One region of the Peribacillus simplex NBRC 15720 genome, then DNA from elsewhere that is predicted to be linked to it. Evidence: riboswitches for the same ligand, from Rfam matches in the RefSeq annotation. Region 1 holds a riboswitch; each other region holds the start of a gene.

Region 1 (6,237 bases):
CTTATATGCGCAAAATAAACCGTTCATATTTTACAAATTATATCCCAACAACATTTACATAGAAGTCATGAATCAGTTAGTTAATACTCCATACCTTTATTGAGCATTTTTCTACAATAACTGTTCTTTTCTTCCTCAAAAAAAAGCCATGCACAAGTTGGGGAAAATACCTGAGGGATGAAGATCTCTCTTTATCTCTCTTTGTTTTGTCCACAATTTATGCACAACTTTAATTAGTGTCTATTATATTTAACTAATGTGAAACACACTCGGCATAGCTAGAGTAATGAACGTAGATTAAATTTCCTTAAACAAGATGATGTCCCTAAATCCTTATAATAGAATAACTCGTATCACTCATCTTTTTATTGAAATGGCACGAGGCTTCTTAACTGGAAATATCATCATCGGATTTAACATCCAATGGTGTTCGTTTATCCATTTTCAGTATGTAATAACTTGCTGCGACCAAGGCTAGGAAAACGATCCCGACAACCAAGGAAATCCGGGTACTGGGATTGAACCAAATACCAACCAGCACCATCAGTAAAAAGGCAATTATCGCATAGTTACTGTAAGGGGCCAACGGCATTTTGAACGGTTTTTCCCTCCCACTTCTTAAATACCGTTAGAGATTCTGGAAAGTACCGATCAATCCACTTTAATGCCAAGCCAATTCCGGAGAGAAGCCCACCACCTGAAAGGGGAACAATTACATCTGTTAGATTAGGAAGATCCTCTAACAATTCCAAGCCAATTGTCCCTTGTCCAGCCATGACGTGAGGATCATCAAATTGAATCACCGTTAATCCTTTCCCTCTTTCCAGCTCATAGCAACGCTCTCCTGCGGCATCTTGGCTATCACCAACTATCTCAATTTGAGCTCCCAGTCTTTTTAATGAATCTATTTTTGCTTTTGGTACTCGATTTGAAATGCATACAACAGCATCAATCCCTATTTTTTTTGCCACATATGCTACAGCAATACCATGGTTCCAGTTGAAAAAGTTGCAACCCCACGTTTTTTTCTTTTCACTCAAGCTGAGTATCTTATTGGCGGCTCCCCTTACTTTAAATGCTCCAACCTCATGAACATTTTCAAGCTTTAAAAAAACAGGACGGCCAGTTTTTTCTGATAGTATAGTAGATTGAATCAATGGAGTTCTACTTACAATTTAAGCGATTCGATTTCTTGCTTCCCAAACATCACGAATTTTCATATCTTTTCTTTCCTTTGTTAGTTTTGCATTAGTCATGTTATCCTCCCCCTCCTTGATTATTATTCTAGGTGTTCATAAGGTAAATACTAATTCCCTTCTATAAGATATATCAATTGTAAATACTGACTATAAAAGGGTGAAACTTTTCATACAATTTGTTTTATAAAACTATTATATTGAGTTTACATAATAACTAAAAAAGATGAATCCAACCCAATACTGTAGCCATTTCCATCGATTATCCATGTATTCTTAAAAAAAACTTCAAAATTTGCCTTGCAATAAAAAGGATTCCCTGTTATATTACAGTCAATTAAATATTTTCTTACTTCATACTTTTTGAAGTGAGGATAGAGGAGCAAAGACCATTAGTACACATTTTGAGGAGAATGAGATCCTATGACTATTGTGGAAAGGGGAATTTGCCGAAGCGGAAAGAATCTCATGTTCTTGAAGCTGGTTCTGCTATTGAATAAATACAGGACTGTCATATAGGAAACTATATGGAGGGCTATCTTACGCGCGGAAACATTTTTTTGATAAATATTGTTTCTACTGCAGCAGCGAATCCTCGTTGTTGCTTTTTTGCGTTTACTCCTGAAAGGCCCTAACCACCTCTGAATTTTTTAAAAAAATTATACAAAAGGGTGTGAAGTTATGAATTTTGGCCAAGTTTTAACCGCAATGGTTACCCCATTTAATCATAATAATGAGGTTGATTTTAATGCTACGCGAACTTTAGTAAATTATTTAATTGCTAATGGTTCTGATGGTTTAGTTATAGCTGGTACAACTGGAGAGTCTCCAACATTAACTGCAGAAGAAAAAGTAGATTTATTCAAAATTGTTGTAGAAATTGTTGATGGAAGAGTTCCAGTCATAGCTGGAACTGGCTCAAATAACACGAAAGCTTCTATCAGCTTAACAAGGCAAGCAGAGGCAGCAGGAGTCGACGGAATTATGCTCGTTACCCCCTACTATAACAAGCCGTCTCAAGAAGGATTATTTCAGCACTTTAATGCTATTGCCCATTCAACATCATTACCGGTAATGCTTTATAATATCCCAGGACGGAGTGTTGTAAACATGTCAGTAGAGACGATTGTTAGTCTCTCAAAAATTAACAATATTGTGGCAGTAAAAGAAGCAAGTGGTGACTTAGATGCCATGGCACAAATCATAAGCAAAACAACTAGTGATTTTACACTGTACAGCGGCGATGACGGGTTAACATTACCGGTTTTAGCCATCGGCGGAACAGGCATTGTTTCGGTTTCTTCACACATAATTGGTAATGAAATGCAAGAAATGATCAATAGCTTTAAAAATGGTGATGTCCATGGTGCCGCTACTACACATCGTACCCTTCTTCCAATTATGAAAGCATTATTTGCTGCACCAAGCCCAGCACCGGTAAAATCAGCATTAAATATGCGGGGGTTAAATGTTGGAGGTGTCCGCTTACCATTGGTCCCTTTAAACTATGAAGAAAAAAGAGCACTACAAATAGCTCTACCCCCTAGTAACGTAGAAGCAATTTTGTTAGATAAATAAACTAATGATTCATTTAGCGAGTCTTGGGATACAGATTTCCTAATTAATAATCATATAAACTGGAGAAATTTTAAAAAGCAGTGCAACTCCGAAAGAAGTGCACTGCTTTCTAATCGATCACGACTCAGGAATTAAAGCTAGTAGAAATAGCTAGAGATAATAAAGTTAAAGATATTATTGCGTCAACTGAACCAACATTAATTATATAGCCTGACCTTTAATTCACCGCGTTTTCCTTTAACTCATTAATTTCTTTTTGTCCTTCAAACCCTTCCACTAATTCATTGAAATAGGGCTCTTGTTTAGTTGTAAATCCACTTTTCTTATAAAACAATCGCATAGACAAGCACTTCTAAAAAAAAGCCTTTTTGTCAACAAGAACGCGGTTATTGCGCTAATAGTTAATATAAAGAGAAACAAATTAGATGAGCTCTAAAAACTTTTATTTTCAATAATTTATATCCACTTTTTTTACTTATCACTTAATTACTTTGTTCTAAAAAGCCCTTTCTCTATTATTGAACTATACCGGATAACGGACACACGAACGGAAGAAATGAATTAGTTCAAAGCCTCCTCGCGGATTCATGCGAGATATACGGTTCTCAAACAAAGTAGAAATGCACTATATTTGAGCACTTAAAGATTTAGAATGATAAGAGCAAAAAGAAAAACCAAGATGGTATAGATAATGGCGGCGCGACAATGGAAACACTTGTACCGAAAATGTCATAATCAAATCCATTCAGGGAAATTAACGCAATCAGTCACGGATTGAAGATACTGGAGAGCCGTATGAAGGGAAAATTTCAAGTATGGTTGGGGATATTTATGTCAAAATTTGCTTATAGTATGTTTTCCTCGTAATGGTGTCGGTAACCCATGCCCATCAAGCTAAGAAAACAAGTCGACCCCAAACGAAAAAAAGATTTATGTGTTTTTCTAATGAGCCCAAGAGGGATTTATAGAATTTTAACTTGATGGCTATGTGGCGAGACCTCATTAAAAGTCTTTTCACATTAAAAAGGCCTAACAGGAAAGAAAAGAATTAGCCATTTCCTGATAACATAACTAAGTCATACAAGTAATTAACAACTTTACCCATACTCCAAGCTATTATTGCTTAACTAATTGCAATTACAGCTAAACTCACAACTTTTATTAACTCTAATTTGCCTTTATCCACCTATATCTCTCCTCAACCTGTACTATTTAGGAGTATATATTCTTCAACGATAATAAATAATCCTTGTGCAACTAACCTGCCCCTTTCGTATTATAAGGTCAGCCAGAAAATATTTCTGGTTGACCATTTTTTATATGGTTTTATTATAACGGTAGCCGGGGCAAAACGTACCTGCTCGTGGGGATAGACCCCGTCAACTAAACAGTTTGCCCCCTACTTGTAGAAACATGATTAGGCTGGTTGGGACGTAGATCTCGTATAACAAGCGAAGCTGTGACACTGCAAGGAGAAATAGGGGTACCGGTAATCCACTAGATCAGGAGGAGATTTAGAATGAATCCAGTCGTTGGTCTGGATATTTCAAAAGGGGAAAGTCAGGTTCAAGCATTTTTGGATAAGGGTAAACCTTATCAAAGGAGTTTTAAAATAACTCATACTGTTGAGGGGCTTAATTTACTTGTAGCGTTTCTTGAGGATGTAAAGAAAGAGTCTGGTCAGAAGCCTTCAGTCGTTTTAGAAGCCACTGGACATTATCAAGCTCCAGTCGTTCATTACTTGGAAGAACGAGGATATTTATTGATTATCATTAATCCATTGATTTCATATAAGGCAAGAGGATCAAGCTTAAGAAAGGTAAAAACAGATGCCATTGATGCCTATCTTCTCTGTGAGTTGTTTTATAAAGAAGAATTAGAGCCATATAAAAAGCGTGGAGTCCAGTTATTGAACCTTCGTAATCTCACAAGACAACATGAAAACATAACTGGCGTTATGGTTCAAACAAAGCTTCAATTTCAGGCAGTGCTTGAACAAGTGTTTCCTGAATATAAAGGAGTTTTTGGAGATTTATATTCTGTGGTGTCACTCTTAACTCTTTCAGAGTTCCCCTCTTCAGAGGACATTTTGAAGGCAAGTGAAGAAGCAATGACAGCAAGGATATTTGAGTTATGCAAGAGTAGATCAATTAAATGGGCAAATGAAAAAGCGATTCAGCTTAAAGCTGCGGCAGCTCGTAACCCTTTTGAAAAGACAGTCTATCAGAGTCATATTTTAAGCCTTGGTATGTATATAAATATTCTTCTTCAGTACAAAGAGCATCTATCAAAGTTAGAGGCAGAGATAGACGCCCTCGCTAAAGAAATTGAAGAATATACGATCCTCAAATCTATCCCAGGTATCGGAGAAAAGATCGCGGCAACGATTATTTCTGAAATTGGTGAGATAGATCGATTTAATAATCCTAAAAAACTTGTAGCTTTCTCTGGAGTTGATCCTAGTGTATTCGAATCCGGTAAGTTTACAGCTACCAAAAATAGAATCACTAAAAGAGGTTCTAGCAGACTTCGACATGCCTTATATATGGCGGTTCGTTGTGCTATTCGTGATTGCCGGAAGTCTAAGACAACTGATGAAATTATCCCTCGAAATAAGAAGCTACGCGTGTTTTATGACAAGAAACGCGAGGAAGGAAAGCCTTATAAGGTAGCCGTCATAGCCTGTGTAAATAAGCTCTTACACTGGATTTTCGCTCTATTAAAGAACAAAATGACTTTCCAAGATATTGTTTAAAATTTATATTTAACTAAAAAGAACAAAACCTTCCAAATGAGAGTCTGAAGGAAGGTTATTTGGTATGCCTATTATTAGTATATCACGTATGTTTTTATCTTTTTATTGAAAAATGTTGACAAACTATTAGCTGGTTTAGTGCCATAAGAAAAAGAGCTACCAAAGCAACTCTCTTATTAAAGTAACGCTCCCGTTAGCTTAACAAACAAATTTATTATGTGAATTACCTTCCTTGTCTTTTCCCAATCGAAAACCCAGCAGCTAATAAAGACACCATCGCTAAACCAACTCCAATAATCATTGAATAATCAAAAATATCTTTAAGCGCCATACCGCCTCCAATAGATGCAGTAGATAAGCATAACAATGAAACAGTTTTGTTCTTCATAGTTCTCAACATCCCTCTATAGATATTACCAAAAAAATCAAATTAATTATTCAACTAACCTGCTCCGTTAGTTGAATAAGAAAATGGAGCTGTTTCCAACCCCATATTTGTTAGTTCAACAAGATAATAACTTTTGTAAGTCAGTTCCATACATACCTGCTTTCATTAGTAAAAGAAAGTGACAACAGGGATGGGTGCCTTTACAATTTCATAAACACTTTAATTTCGTTTATTAATAGTATTCCTTTATACACACTTATAATTTCATTCAAATTGATTAACTATCTTTAAAAAATATTGTATTTGTTAGTCTTCTTATT
Region 2 (6,237 bases), 2.4 Mb from region 1:
GGGGTTCAAGTGAAAGAGCTGATCGAACAGAATATTAGGACTAATTTGCCTGATGTAGATTTGCACAGGTATTTATATGCGTGTCATGGTATAGGAATCGATCCGGTCTTGCCCTTATTGGAAACGGCAGGAGATCAAATTCGGGTAAAAGGGATCGCCTTGTTTAAAAAGGATCGCTATATCGGTAAATATATCCCATATGAGGACGGATTTTTATTTAAAGTCCTTAGTGAAAACTTTAAGCTGGGGAGTTATGAAATTAAATGGAAGGAAAATGACTTTACAGATATCAATAACGTGGAGTCACGTGTCCATTATCATATTTCTAATGCCAATCAAGACCCCAAGGTCAGGATTGAAGTGAAATTAAAGGCGAGTCTGCTAGAGGTCCAAGGCTATGACTTGGGAAAAGCCTTGGACCTGAATAAAATAGAGGCTAGGGCGGAGCATGTCATTGGTAAAAAATTAAATGAGATGGTAATTATGTTTCAGGAGAACAATATAGATCCGATTGCACTCGGTGATCACGCAAAAAGTAAAACAAGAAATTTCGATCAAAAACATTGGGAGAAGGCATATCCCCATATTCCAATCGAGGTGGATCTGGATATTGAAATGATTCAAACGGGAATAGCTGAATAAAAGTAGAATATTCTGAAGTTTCCCCCTTTATAATAGGGGTATTGGTGTAATGATTATATCAATGCGGCTAAAAAGGGGGAAAGGTATGGACAAAGCATGGTGGAAAGAGGCAGTTGTGTATCAAGTGTATCCAAGGAGTTTTATGGATAGTGATGGTGATGGGATAGGGGATATAAACGGGATCTTGATGAAGCTCGATTATTTACAAGAGCTGGGAGTGAACGTGATATGGCTATCCCCCGTTTATCAATCTCCAAATGATGACAATGGGTACGATATCAGTGATTATAAATCAATCATGACTGAATTCGGGACCATGGCTGATTTCGATAGGTTGTTGAAGGCGGTTCATGAACGTGGAATGAAGATCATGATGGACCTGGTGGTCAACCATTCTTCAGATGAACATCCGTGGTTCAAGGAATCCCGATCCTCAAAAGATAATCCGAAACGTGATTATTATATTTGGAAAACTGGCAGGAATGGGAAAGAACCAAATAATTGGGAGTCCATTTTTAAAGGTTCAGCATGGGAATATGATGAAGGAACCGATGAATATTATTTACATTTATTCAGCAGGAAACAACCGGATTTAAACTGGGAGAACCCTAAGCTCCGTGAAGAAATCTACAACATCATGACTTGGTGGCTGGATAAGGGTGTCGATGGCTTCCGGATGGATGTCATCAACTTCCTTTCAAAAGATCAAAGCTATTCAGATGGAGCCGTTCATCATGAAAAGCTGTATGGTGATGGAAGCCCCTTTTTCCTGAATGGGCCACGCATACATGAGTTTTTACAGGAAATCAATCAACGGGCACTTTCTAGATATGACGTGATTACGGTTGGGGAGATGCCAGGCGTTACACCGGAGGAAGCGCAATTGTTCACAGGTAAAGATCGTGGTGAGCTACATATGGTCTTTCAATTCGAACATATGGATCTGGGGAGCGGACCGGAAGGTAAATGGAGTAACGATAAATGGAAGCTAACCGATTTAAAGCGAATACTCTCCAAATGGCAGACTGGTTTGGAGGGGGATGGCTGGAACAGTTTATACTGGAACAACCATGATCAGCCCCGGGTTGTCTCAAGGTTTGGTAATGATGGAAAGTATCGTATTGAAAGCGCAAAGATGCTTGCGGCTTGCCTTCATTTGCTTCAAGGGACACCCTATATATATCAAGGGGAAGAGCTGGGCATGACCAATGTTGCATTTGAGAGCATTGATGAATACCGGGATATCGAAACATTGAATTCATATGACGAATTCGTCAATTCACATGGCTGGTCAAAAGAGCGGATGATGTCAGCCATTCACGCCCGCAGCAGGGATAATGCGAGGACACCGATTCAGTGGAATGACTCCCGGAACGCAGGATTCACGAATGGGACTCCTTGGATTAAGGTTAATCCCAATTTTCCCGAGATTAATGCAGAAAAGGCCTACAATGATCCGAATTCCATTTTTCATTTTTATAAAAAGCTTATCCAATTACGCAAGAAACATGAAATCGTCGTTTACGGCCGTTTTGAACTGCTTTGGCCAGATGATGAACGAATATTTGCCTATACGAGATCGTTTGAAGAAGAAAAGCTGTTGGTACTATGCAACTTTAAAGAAGAGCAGGCCTCCTTTACTTTGCCTGAGGAGCTGCATGCTTATTCTGCCACAAGGCTGATCGGCAATTATGATCAGGAGGAAGAAGGAATCTCCAGCAAACCCCTGCGTCCATATGAATGCCGTGTTTATCATTTGAAATGAAAAAAAGGACCTGTTCTTCTCCGATTAGAGAAGAACAGGTCCTTTGCTTATTATTTTGATTTGAGGTCACATTCCTCAAGGGGAATGATTTTCGTTTTATGCTTAATTTTATAGCCGAACCATAGGACGAAAAATAGAATCAAGCCAATGTAGGAAACAAACATTGAATTCCAGTCGATCCCATCGCTGCTGAAAGCTTGGTACCCTTGTCCGATGATAATGATAATACAAAGGACAAGTGCGAATATAGGCCCGAATGGGAAGCCTTTTGCTCGGTATGGTAAAGCATTCATATCAAGGCCTTGAGCTGCGTAGGCTTTGCGGAACCGATAATGGGCAATCGCAATTCCGACCCAGGTGACGAACCCCGCCATGCCTGAAGCATTCAATAACCAGATATAAACGACGCCATCCCCGAAAAACGAAGCTAAGAATGCAACGCAGCCAACTAAAGAAGTCACGATAAGTGCATTTACGGGTACTCCTCTTTTATCTAACTTGCCAAGGAATTTCGGTGCTTTCCCATCCCGTGCCAAGTCCCATAGCATACGGGTTGAAGCGTACATGCCAGAGTTACCGGCAGAGAGTACGGACGATAAAATTATCGCGTTCATGATGGATGCAGCAAATGCAAGGCCAGCACGTTCAAATACAAGCGTGAATGGACTTACGGCAACATCTTGACTCAATAAACGTGAATCCGTAAACGGAATGATCATTCCAATAACGAAAATTGCAAGAATATAGAACAAGAGGATGCGCCAGAAAACGGATCTGATCGCTTTAGGGATATTTTTTTCTGGATCTTCACTTTCACCAGCAGTCACTCCAAGCAATTCCGTTCCTTGGAATGAAAAGCCGGCAGCCATGAATACGCCTAGAATCGTGAAGAACCCTCCGTTAAAGGGACCTTCGCCCATTGTGAAATTGGAAAAACCAATTGGGTCATTCCCACCCATGATTCCGAGAATGATCAGAACACCCGTGATCAAGAAAATGACGACTGTCACGACTTTGATCATGGCAAACCAGAATTCTGTTTCCCCGAAACCTTTAACTGACATGTAATTGATAAGAAACATAGTGATTAACGCAATGGCACTCCAGATAAATGAAGGGCTATCCGGGAACCAGAACTTCATAATTAAGACAACGGCTGCTAATTCAGCGGCAATGGTGATTGCCCAGTTATACCAGTAGTTCCAACCAATCGCAAAACCGAAAGACGGATCGACGAATTTGGATGCATAGACCCGGAACGAACCGGCCACTGGCATGAACGCTGCCATTTCTGCAAGACTTGTCATTAAGTAATAAACCATGATGCCGATGATCGCGTATGCCACCAAGGCACCGCCGGGACCGGCTGAATGAATGGCACCGCCACTTGCTAAAAATAAACCTGTTCCAATCGTTCCACCTAATGAAATCATCATTAAATGACGCGCTTTCAGGCTCCTTTTAAGTTCAGTAGGGCTTGATGCTGATTGTGAATTTGACAATTGATGTTACACTCCTTTTTATTGGAAGGGAACGAAAAATAAAAAAACAGCAGTCGAAAAAGATCGACGGCTGTTTATAATAAACCCGTTTATCCTTCCGAAGATAGCTCCCCACGCTTTTTGAAAAAACGTGACAGTGGTGTTCCTGTTCGGTAACACCGCCAGCAAGAATATACATGGAATATACCCTAACTTCGGCAACTTATCCTTTCAAACGGAGTCTTTAATTTTCCAGAATCTCGTCCGTTTTACTTTTATAAGCTGCAGCCTCTAACTCATCGGTAAATGAGGAAGTATTCAATTTTCTAAAATCGTTGCGCCAGCTTGTAAATGACGTCGGACGATTGTACTCATGAAATTCATGCAATCGCTAGTAGATTGCTAGTAACTGAGTAAACTTTACTATATCAAAATTATAAAATAACTTCTAGGATATCGCAATGATTATTTTGTGTGGTTATTTTTTCCTAGTTATTGAATGATGGCAGTAATGAAGAATTCAAATGTCGATATACTAAAATAAAGCATCCTGATAACTAGACGGTCCTCCTTTTAATTAGAGCGTATTCTAGTTTTACATGTTTGACCACTTCAGGATTCTCAAATAAGTCCACTGCCATTTTCCCGATCCATTCCAGCGGTAAGGAAATGGTCGTGATGTCGAGCATTTCACTAAGGCTATCATTATTGAAGCCGAGAATGGCCACATCTTCCGGTACCCTTATACCCGATTTCTTAGCGGTAAGAATGAAGCCTGCCGCCGTGTCATCGTTCGTGATGATTATGGCTTCAGGTTTATCTGACATTGAATTCCATTCCTGAAACAATTGTTCACCGTCTTTAATGTGGTAACTGCCTTCAAACAGCCATTCTTTATTGTTTATCAGTTGATGTTTATTCATGATATCGTTAAAGGCCTTTGTACGATGAGAACTATTTCTGCTCTTTTTACGGCCAAGGCTGTATCCAATTTTCTTATATCCTTTTGCAATCACGTACTCAAGTGCACAGGAGAAAGCTGCATAATGATCAATGCTGATGGATGAGAATTCAGCCTGGGCTGTATCTTCACATAAGATGATCGGTCCGTATTTTTGATAATCCAAAAAGATTTTTATTTCCGAAATCCTTGAACAAACGATAATGCCATCGAGCTGCTTCATTTGCAGCATATTCAAAGCCTGGATTTCTTTCTCTCTGTCATAATTGGTTTGAAAGATGACTATATGACAGCCAATTGCATTTGCCTGTTTAGTGATTCCGTTAACGATTGCCCCGTAATATGGGTGATTGTTGAAGGGGATGATGATGCCGATAAGATTAGTTTTGCCTTTTGAAAGATGAATGGCGTTGATGTTTCTCGAATAATTCAAACGATCGATGGCTTCTAAAACGCTCTTTCTTTTATCGGGGCTTACATAAGGATGATCATTCAATACACGAGACACTGTTGAGACAGATACACCAGCACATTGAGCAATTTCTTTAATATTTGTCATGGTATCACCGTTTTTTCTTTTTTTATATTGTACAGTATGAAACCCATTTCAGGGCAAGTGAACAGAGTGAGGCTGTTGAAGAATTCTTCAAATAAGGTCTTGTTCTGGTATGGGTTTCATCCTTTAAGATTGGTTTAAATCTTAGAGGAGGAGGGGATCATGATGTTCCAAACTTTAATCACCCTGTTTGTGCTTTGTGGAATCGAATTGGGATTTGCGTACTTGGCAATTTCCTTGAAACAGGAAAAATAAGTGGCAATGCATTTGAAATGCCTGATGCCCGTCAAGAATTCCGCGTTTACTCGTGTATTTTGGTACTTTACTCGTGAAATCCGCGCATTTACTCGTGAATTTCACGTCGTCCCGCTATAAACATTAAAAAAAGCTCCCCTAGTTTATATTCACCATTAAAACTCCACAATATAAATATAACTTCATCGTTACGTTTCATGTACGGAAGGGAAGAAGTACTCTCCATAGAAATGACTGACTGTCTGGAAGCTCCCTAGTAGAGATTCCAGACAGTTTTTGCTGTGTGTAAAAGTCATTGGACTTTTGAAATGTTTGAAAAATAGTTGCACTTTTTTAGTATATTTGTGTATAGTATAAATTAAGTTGTATAGAGGAAACTTTTTAGCGTTTACGACAATGTAAAAAAATTTGCACTTAGTTTTGCACATGGCAAACTATTTTAGAGAGATGAAAAAGGGAGGGAATATGGATGGGTTTTCTAAAATCTATTGGGGGCGTGCTTGCTGCATTGCTGATTTTAACAGGGTGCGGCAATGATACGGTCGAAAAGGATAACGGCAATGGCAAGTTGGACGTC
Region 3 (6,237 bases), 2.0 Mb from region 1:
CCATGATGACTGCGTCGCCAGGGAATGATTTGATTTCCATTGAAGTCAGGTTTTGAGCTACGATACCGCGTGCTGTTTGCTCATCATCGATAACAGCTCCAAGGAATTCCCAGCCTTCATATTTCGTTACAAGGCCTTCAACTTCATAACGGCGAACCTGCTCGTCCAATGCGTAAAGTAATTGCTGACCAGTTGTTGCACCAGCGAATGCTGTACGGCTATGTTGAGTACCACCGAAACGACGGAAATCAAGAAGACCTTCCGGAGTACGGTTGAACATAACACCCATACGGTCAAACATGTGGATGATCGATGGTGCTGCTTCGCACATCGCTTTAACCGGCGGTTGGTTAGCCAAGAAATCTCCGCCATAAACTGTATCGTCGAAGTGGATGTATGGAGAATCCCCTTCACCTTTTGTATTTACTGCCCCATTGATTCCGCCTTGGGCACAAACTGAGTGAGAGCGTTTAACAGGCACTAAAGAAAATAAATCAACCTGTTGTCCCAGCTCTGCTGCTTTGATCGTAGCCATTAATCCAGCTAGACCTCCACCAACGATAACTATTTTACCTTTACCCAATTCTGTCACTCCCTTATTTCCATTAGCCAAGCTATGTTTTTCCTAATACTTATAAATGAACTCTATCTTCTTATACGAAAGCGAAAATTGCGCTAATTCCGATATAAGAAAGAAGAACGAAAACGATCAATGTAAAGTAAGTCATGATTCTTTGCGATCTTGGTGAAACTGTCAGACCCCAGCTCACTGCAAATGACCATAATCCATTAGCAAAGTGGAAAATTGCTGAGATAATACCAACAATATAGAACACAAGCATAAATGGACTAGAGAAAATTTCCGCCATCATATCGAAATCAACTGTTGCTCCAAGAGCTGCTTGAACTCTTGTCTGCCAGATATGCCAAACAAGGAAAATCAACGTTATGATTCCAGTTACACGTTGAAGCATGAACATCCAGTTACGGAAGAATCCAAATCTCCCTAAATTGTTTTTTGCTGTAAAGGCAATATAAATTCCGTACACAGCATGGAAAAGGATTGGTAGATAGATGACGACCCATTCAACCAAAATCTTTACGGGCGTAAACTCAATTAAATGAACTGCCCCATTAAAAGTTTCTTCTCCTTTTGTTGCCATAAAGTTTACCGATAAATGAAAAATTAGGAATAGACCAATTGGAATTACTCCTAGAAGTGAATGAAGCCTGCGATTCCCAAACTCACGATTCTTTGCCACTAAGTGCCCCCCCTTAATTTGTGAAAAATCATGCAAAGATAATCTGGTGGCTACCTTTTATCTCCGCGTGAAAATAAAGTATAGAGTCAGAAAACTCCCCTATACTCCCTTTACAATTATGTGACATGTCCATTTTACTCCTGACTTCTATGTGCGTCAAGAAAACGGATACAAGAAATCTCTTTTTCAGAATAGATTTTATTGGATTAAATTGTCTATTTTTTATTTGTCAAGTTGATATTTTGGAGAAATTACTAATTAATCTATTAATATCCCGATATAATTTCTCATTTTTTTCCAATTACTATTTAAATAAATAAAAAACAGTATAATTTGCAAAAGAAATACGTTTATAATAGATTTACAGAAAGAGGCGATAAACTATGAAAAAAAATATTGCTGCTGCGATAGAAGAAGAGATTCAAGCTGAAGAAATTCAAACTGAAGAATTCCAAGTGCCAGCTTTCGGATACGAATTAATCAGAGAAGTTCTATTGAACGATATTCTCGGAAAAGACTCTAATCAAATCCTCTATTGGGCAGGTAAACAATTAGCAAGAAAATTCCCATTGAATGGCGATCAGGAAGTGATTGAATTTTTCCAAAGCGCTGGATGGGGCAATCTGGAAATCATGAAGTATACGAAACACGAAATGGAATTATCCCTGACGGGCGAAATAATCAGCCGCCGCCTGGATTTACACCCTGATTGTCACTTCCAACTTGAAGCCGGTTTCCTTGCCGAGCAGTTTACACTGCAAAAAAAATTCCTCAGCGAATCAACGGAAGAAATCAAACGCCGCGCAAAAAAAGTGATATTCACCATCCAATGGGATCCCAGAGATCCAATCTAATATGCCCTTAAAACAGACTTACCCTTTTTACCGGAAGTCTGTTTTTTATTGGACTCCTTACACTTAAGCTAGCACATTTGCATGCTGACCAAGTTTAAATGCTTCATGAAGAGATTCAACCGCCTTCACCATTTCCTTTTCATTGACGACAGTCGAAACTTTAATTTCCGATGTGCTGACCATTTTCACCTGGATTCCTGTATTGGCCATCACTTCAAACATCTCGGCAGCCACTCCTGGGTTAGATACCATACCAGAACCGACGATCGACACTTTGGCCAACCCACTCTCCGTTTCGACTCGATCGAATCCCAATTGTTCTTTATTATTTTCCAGCACGATCAAGGCCGCTTCTGTATCTTCACTTTTTGTGGAAAAAGATAGATTGGTCGTATCCTCGGCAGTCATGCTTTGAATGATGATGTCTACATTAATCCGGTTTTTCGCAAGTGTCGTGAAAATTGTGGATAGTGCACCAAGTGATTGGGGCAAACCATATATTGTGACCCTCGTAATACTGTCTTCAAAAGCAATGCCTCGTACAATTAAGTTTTCTTCCATAGTTGCTTCCTCCTCAATGATCGTTCCTGATTCTCTCTCCATGCTTGAACGGACTTCAAGCGGAATTTGATAATTTTTTGCATATTCGACAGCCCTTGGATGAAGGACGCCCGCCCCCAGGTTGGCAAGTTCCAGCATTTCATCGTAAGAAATGGATTGGAGTTTTCGCGCGCCTTTTATGTAGCGTGGATCCGTTGTGAAAACACCCGTTACATCGGTATATATATCACATCTATCCGCATTCAGCGCTGCAGCGATGGCAACCGCCGTCGTATCGGAACCACCTCGCCCTAAGGTAGTGATTTCCCCATTTATATCGTTCCCCTGGAAACCGGCTACGACCACTATTTTCTTCTCCTGAAGCTGAGCTTGGATCCTTGAAGCATCAATGTTTAAAATCCGGGCATTCCCATGAACGGATTCCGTTTGCATGCCAGCCTGCCAGCCAGTATACGAAATAGCTTCATATCCTTCTTCAATCAATGCCATCGTTAACAGGGAAATCGTTACCTGTTCCCCAGTAGTCAATAGCATATCCATTTCCCTCTTGCTCGGGGTTCCGGAAATATCCCGGGCCATGGAAACCAATTGGTCCGTTGTTTTCCCCATAGCTGAAACAACTACGACTACCTCATTTCCATTCTCCGCTTCCTCGATTACCCGATTGGCAACATTTTTGATTTTTTCTACGCTACCGACGGATGTTCCGCCGAATTTTTGAACGATTAATGCCATCCTCATGCACCCTCTCTAGTTTTTAGGCAATAAAAAAAGCAATGAGAAATATCTCATTGCTGTGATCACATATCTAATACTGTAAACACAGTGAGATAGCTCTCCAGGGTATAAACCCTGACAATCCGCCATTTATTAAATGTCGGACCAGGAAAACAAGGTATGAGTCTTGTCTTCCTTCGGCGTCATCCCCTTTCAAAACCTTTCATGGAAGCTCATACTTCTCCAGGTTTTTACTCTTGAATTCCGCACCTCTATCAGCACTTTTAAGTTGTCTAGTTAAAAATTCCTTTTAATCATAGCATAGAGATTTATCGGTAGCAAGATTATTCTTGTAATTTTCTAACGATTCCCTCGGCTACCCCTTTTGGCATGCCAGCTTCCATGATTTCTTCGGCCGTTGCCTCTTTGATTTTCTTCAATGATCCAAAATGCCTTAATAATTGCTTCCTTCGTTTTTCCCCGACTCCTGGAATATCATCAAGCTGGGAGTGAACTGCATTTTTCCCGCGTAGCTGGCGATGAAACGTAATCGCGAACCGATGCACTTCATCCTGAATTCTTTGCAATAGGTAAAATTCCTGGCTCCGTGAATCAAGAGGTACGAGTTCAAGAGGATTTCCGATCATCAATTGCGATGTCCTATGCTTTTCATCCTTAATGAGGCCTGAAAGTGGTATATCAAGGCCCAATTCATTTTCCAGAATATCCCGAACGGCTTCCACATGTCCCTTTCCGCCATCAATGATGATTAAGTCCGGAAGCGGCAGCCCTTCTTTCAATACTCGTGAATACCTTCTTCTGACCACTTCACGCATCGATCCATAATCATCAGGCCCCTGGACCGTCTTGATCTTATATTTACGGTACTCCCTTTTTTCCGGCTTCCCATCAATGAACACGACTAAAGCGGAAACAGGGTCACTTCCCTGGATATTGGAGTTATCGAAAGCTTCAATTCGATGCGGGGTGTAGATACCCAGTTGGTTCCCGAGGTTTTCCACCGCATTGATCGTTCTTTCTTCATCCCTTTCAATCAAAGAGAATTTTTCCTGAAGGGCGATGGAGGCATTTTTATTCGCCAATTTAAGCATGTCTTTTTTCGCTCCCCGTTTCGGGTGAATCGTTTTGACACCAAGCAGCCCTTCGGCCATTTCGGCATCCACTGATTCAGGCAGCAAGATTTCCTTTGGTTTAAAGTGGTTCGTAATCTCGTAAAACTGACCGAGGAATGTAAGAAGTTCCTGTTCGGGTTCATCGTAGACCGGAAAAAGTGAAACATCCCTTTCTATTAATTTACCCTGCCGGACAAAAAATACCTGAACGCACATCCAGCCTTTATCATAGGCAAAGCCAAATACATCCCTGTCGATGAAATCGGTCGTCATCATTTTTTGCTTCTCCATCGTAATATCGATGTGGGCAATCTTGTCACGGAACTCCTTGGCCCTCTCGAAATCGAGCTCTTCTGATGCCTCCAGCATTTTTTCAGTCAGTTCTTTTTTTATTTCAGTATGCCCGCCGTTCAAGAACCGGTTGATATCATCCACCATTTTTTTATATTCCTGTTCCTCTACTTCATATACACATGGGGCCAGGCACTGGCCAAGGTGATAGTATAGACAAACGCGATCCGGTAAAGTATTGCATTTTCTTAGGGGATAGATGCGGTCGAGCAATTTTTTCGTTTCGTTAGCTGCAAAAGCATTCGGATAAGGACCGAAATATTTCCCTTTGTCTTTTTTGACCTTTCGGGTAATGATTAAACGTGGGTGGCGTTCCGCAGTCAGCTTGATGAAAGGATACGTCTTATCATCCTTTAGCATGACATTATATTTTGGGTCATGTTTTTTGATTAAGTTCAACTCTAAAATAAGAGCCTCGATATTGGAGGAGGTGACGATGTATTCGAAATCCTCAATCTCATTGACGAGCCGAAATGTTTTTCCATCATGTGATCCCGTAAAATAAGAACGGACACGATTTTTCAACACCTTCGCTTTGCCTACATATATGATCGTTCCCTGACGATCTTTCATTAAATAGCAACCAGGTTGATCGGGAAGAAGGGCAAGTTTATTCTTTATTTGTTGATTCATGCATTCAGCCTCCTGTTCTCCCATTTTTACAATCATTATATATCAAGATAGCGAAAAAAGCTTCAAGTCCGCAGACTTGAAGCTTTTTTTAGCTAACTTACTATTTATTACGCGTGTTTTGCAATAAGTTCAGCAAGTGCTTCTTTAGGTTGGAAACCAACAACCTTGTCAACCACTTCACCGTCTTTAAGGACGATTAATGTCGGGATGCTCATCACACCGAATTTTCCAGCTGTTTCTTGGTTTTCATCTACATCCACTTTTACGATTTTTGCTGTATCGCCAATTTCAGTATCAAGCTCTTGAAGAACAGGAGCGATCATTTTACAAGGTCCACACCATGGAGCCCAAAAATCTACAAGAACGACACCTTCGCTAGTATCAGTTGTGAAAGTTTGGTCAGTTGCATTTACAATAGCCATATATAATTCCTCCTCAAATTTACTCAAATAACTAAAGACAGTATATCATTGTTGTTAGAATCGATGCTAATATTTTGCTTCAGTGGTAGGATGTCCAAAAAAAGAATAAACATGCAGGCCAAAACCCTTGCCTATAAGCCCAAAGAAAGGGCAAGACATGTAACGGCTTATGCCGCATGTCTTGCCCCTCATCTGTATTATTTCTCTTACGCGTTAACTTTAAGTTTTTTGAATTCTTCCGTAAGTAATGGAACGACTTCGAAAAGGTCTCCGACGATTCCATAATCAGCCACATTAAATATGT

The links. Region 1 has a riboswitch for lysine ahead of dapA (4-hydroxy-tetrahydrodipicolinate synthase). Riboswitches for the same ligand answer to the same signal wherever they lie in the genome.
Region 2: it holds a riboswitch for lysine, as region 1 does, so the genes downstream of both, BS1321_RS14250 (amino acid permease) here and dapA (4-hydroxy-tetrahydrodipicolinate synthase) in region 1, are expected to answer to the same signal.
Region 3: it holds a riboswitch for lysine, as region 1 does, so the genes downstream of both, BS1321_RS20160 (aspartate kinase) here and dapA (4-hydroxy-tetrahydrodipicolinate synthase) in region 1, are expected to answer to the same signal.

Annotation. Positions count from the first base shown of each region.
Region 1 is NZ_CP017704.1:573,692-579,928, forward strand. It holds partial or broken gene BS1321_RS02585 (amino acid permease) at 389-610, opposite strand; gene BS1321_RS02590 (threonine ammonia-lyase) at 570-1,157, opposite strand; lysine riboswitch at 1,564-1,742, shown strand; gene dapA (4-hydroxy-tetrahydrodipicolinate synthase) at 1,878-2,774, shown strand; gene BS1321_RS28470 (hypothetical protein) at 2,992-3,114, opposite strand; gene BS1321_RS02600 (IS110 family RNA-guided transposase) at 4,294-5,529, shown strand; gene BS1321_RS27305 (hypothetical protein) at 5,753-5,917, opposite strand.
Region 2 is NZ_CP017704.1:2,984,807-2,991,043, forward strand. It holds gene BS1321_RS14240 (Ger(x)C family spore germination protein) at 1-642, shown strand, start outside; gene BS1321_RS14245 (glycoside hydrolase family 13 protein) at 728-2,407, shown strand; gene BS1321_RS14250 (amino acid permease) at 2,458-3,909, opposite strand; lysine riboswitch at 4,006-4,190, opposite strand; gene BS1321_RS14255 (LacI family DNA-binding transcriptional regulator) at 4,446-5,408, opposite strand; gene BS1321_RS14260 (metal ABC transporter solute-binding protein, Zn/Mn family) at 6,130-6,237, shown strand, end outside.
Region 3 is NZ_CP017704.1:4,175,291-4,181,527, reverse strand. It holds gene sdhA (succinate dehydrogenase flavoprotein subunit) at 1-583, opposite strand, end outside; gene BS1321_RS20170 (succinate dehydrogenase cytochrome b558 subunit) at 654-1,262, opposite strand; gene BS1321_RS20165 (YslB family protein) at 1,646-2,116, shown strand; gene BS1321_RS20160 (aspartate kinase) at 2,180-3,412, opposite strand; lysine riboswitch at 3,501-3,677, opposite strand; gene uvrC (excinuclease ABC subunit UvrC) at 3,739-5,511, opposite strand; gene trxA (thioredoxin) at 5,619-5,933, opposite strand; gene BS1321_RS20145 (electron transfer flavoprotein subunit alpha/FixB family protein) at 6,140-6,237, opposite strand, start outside.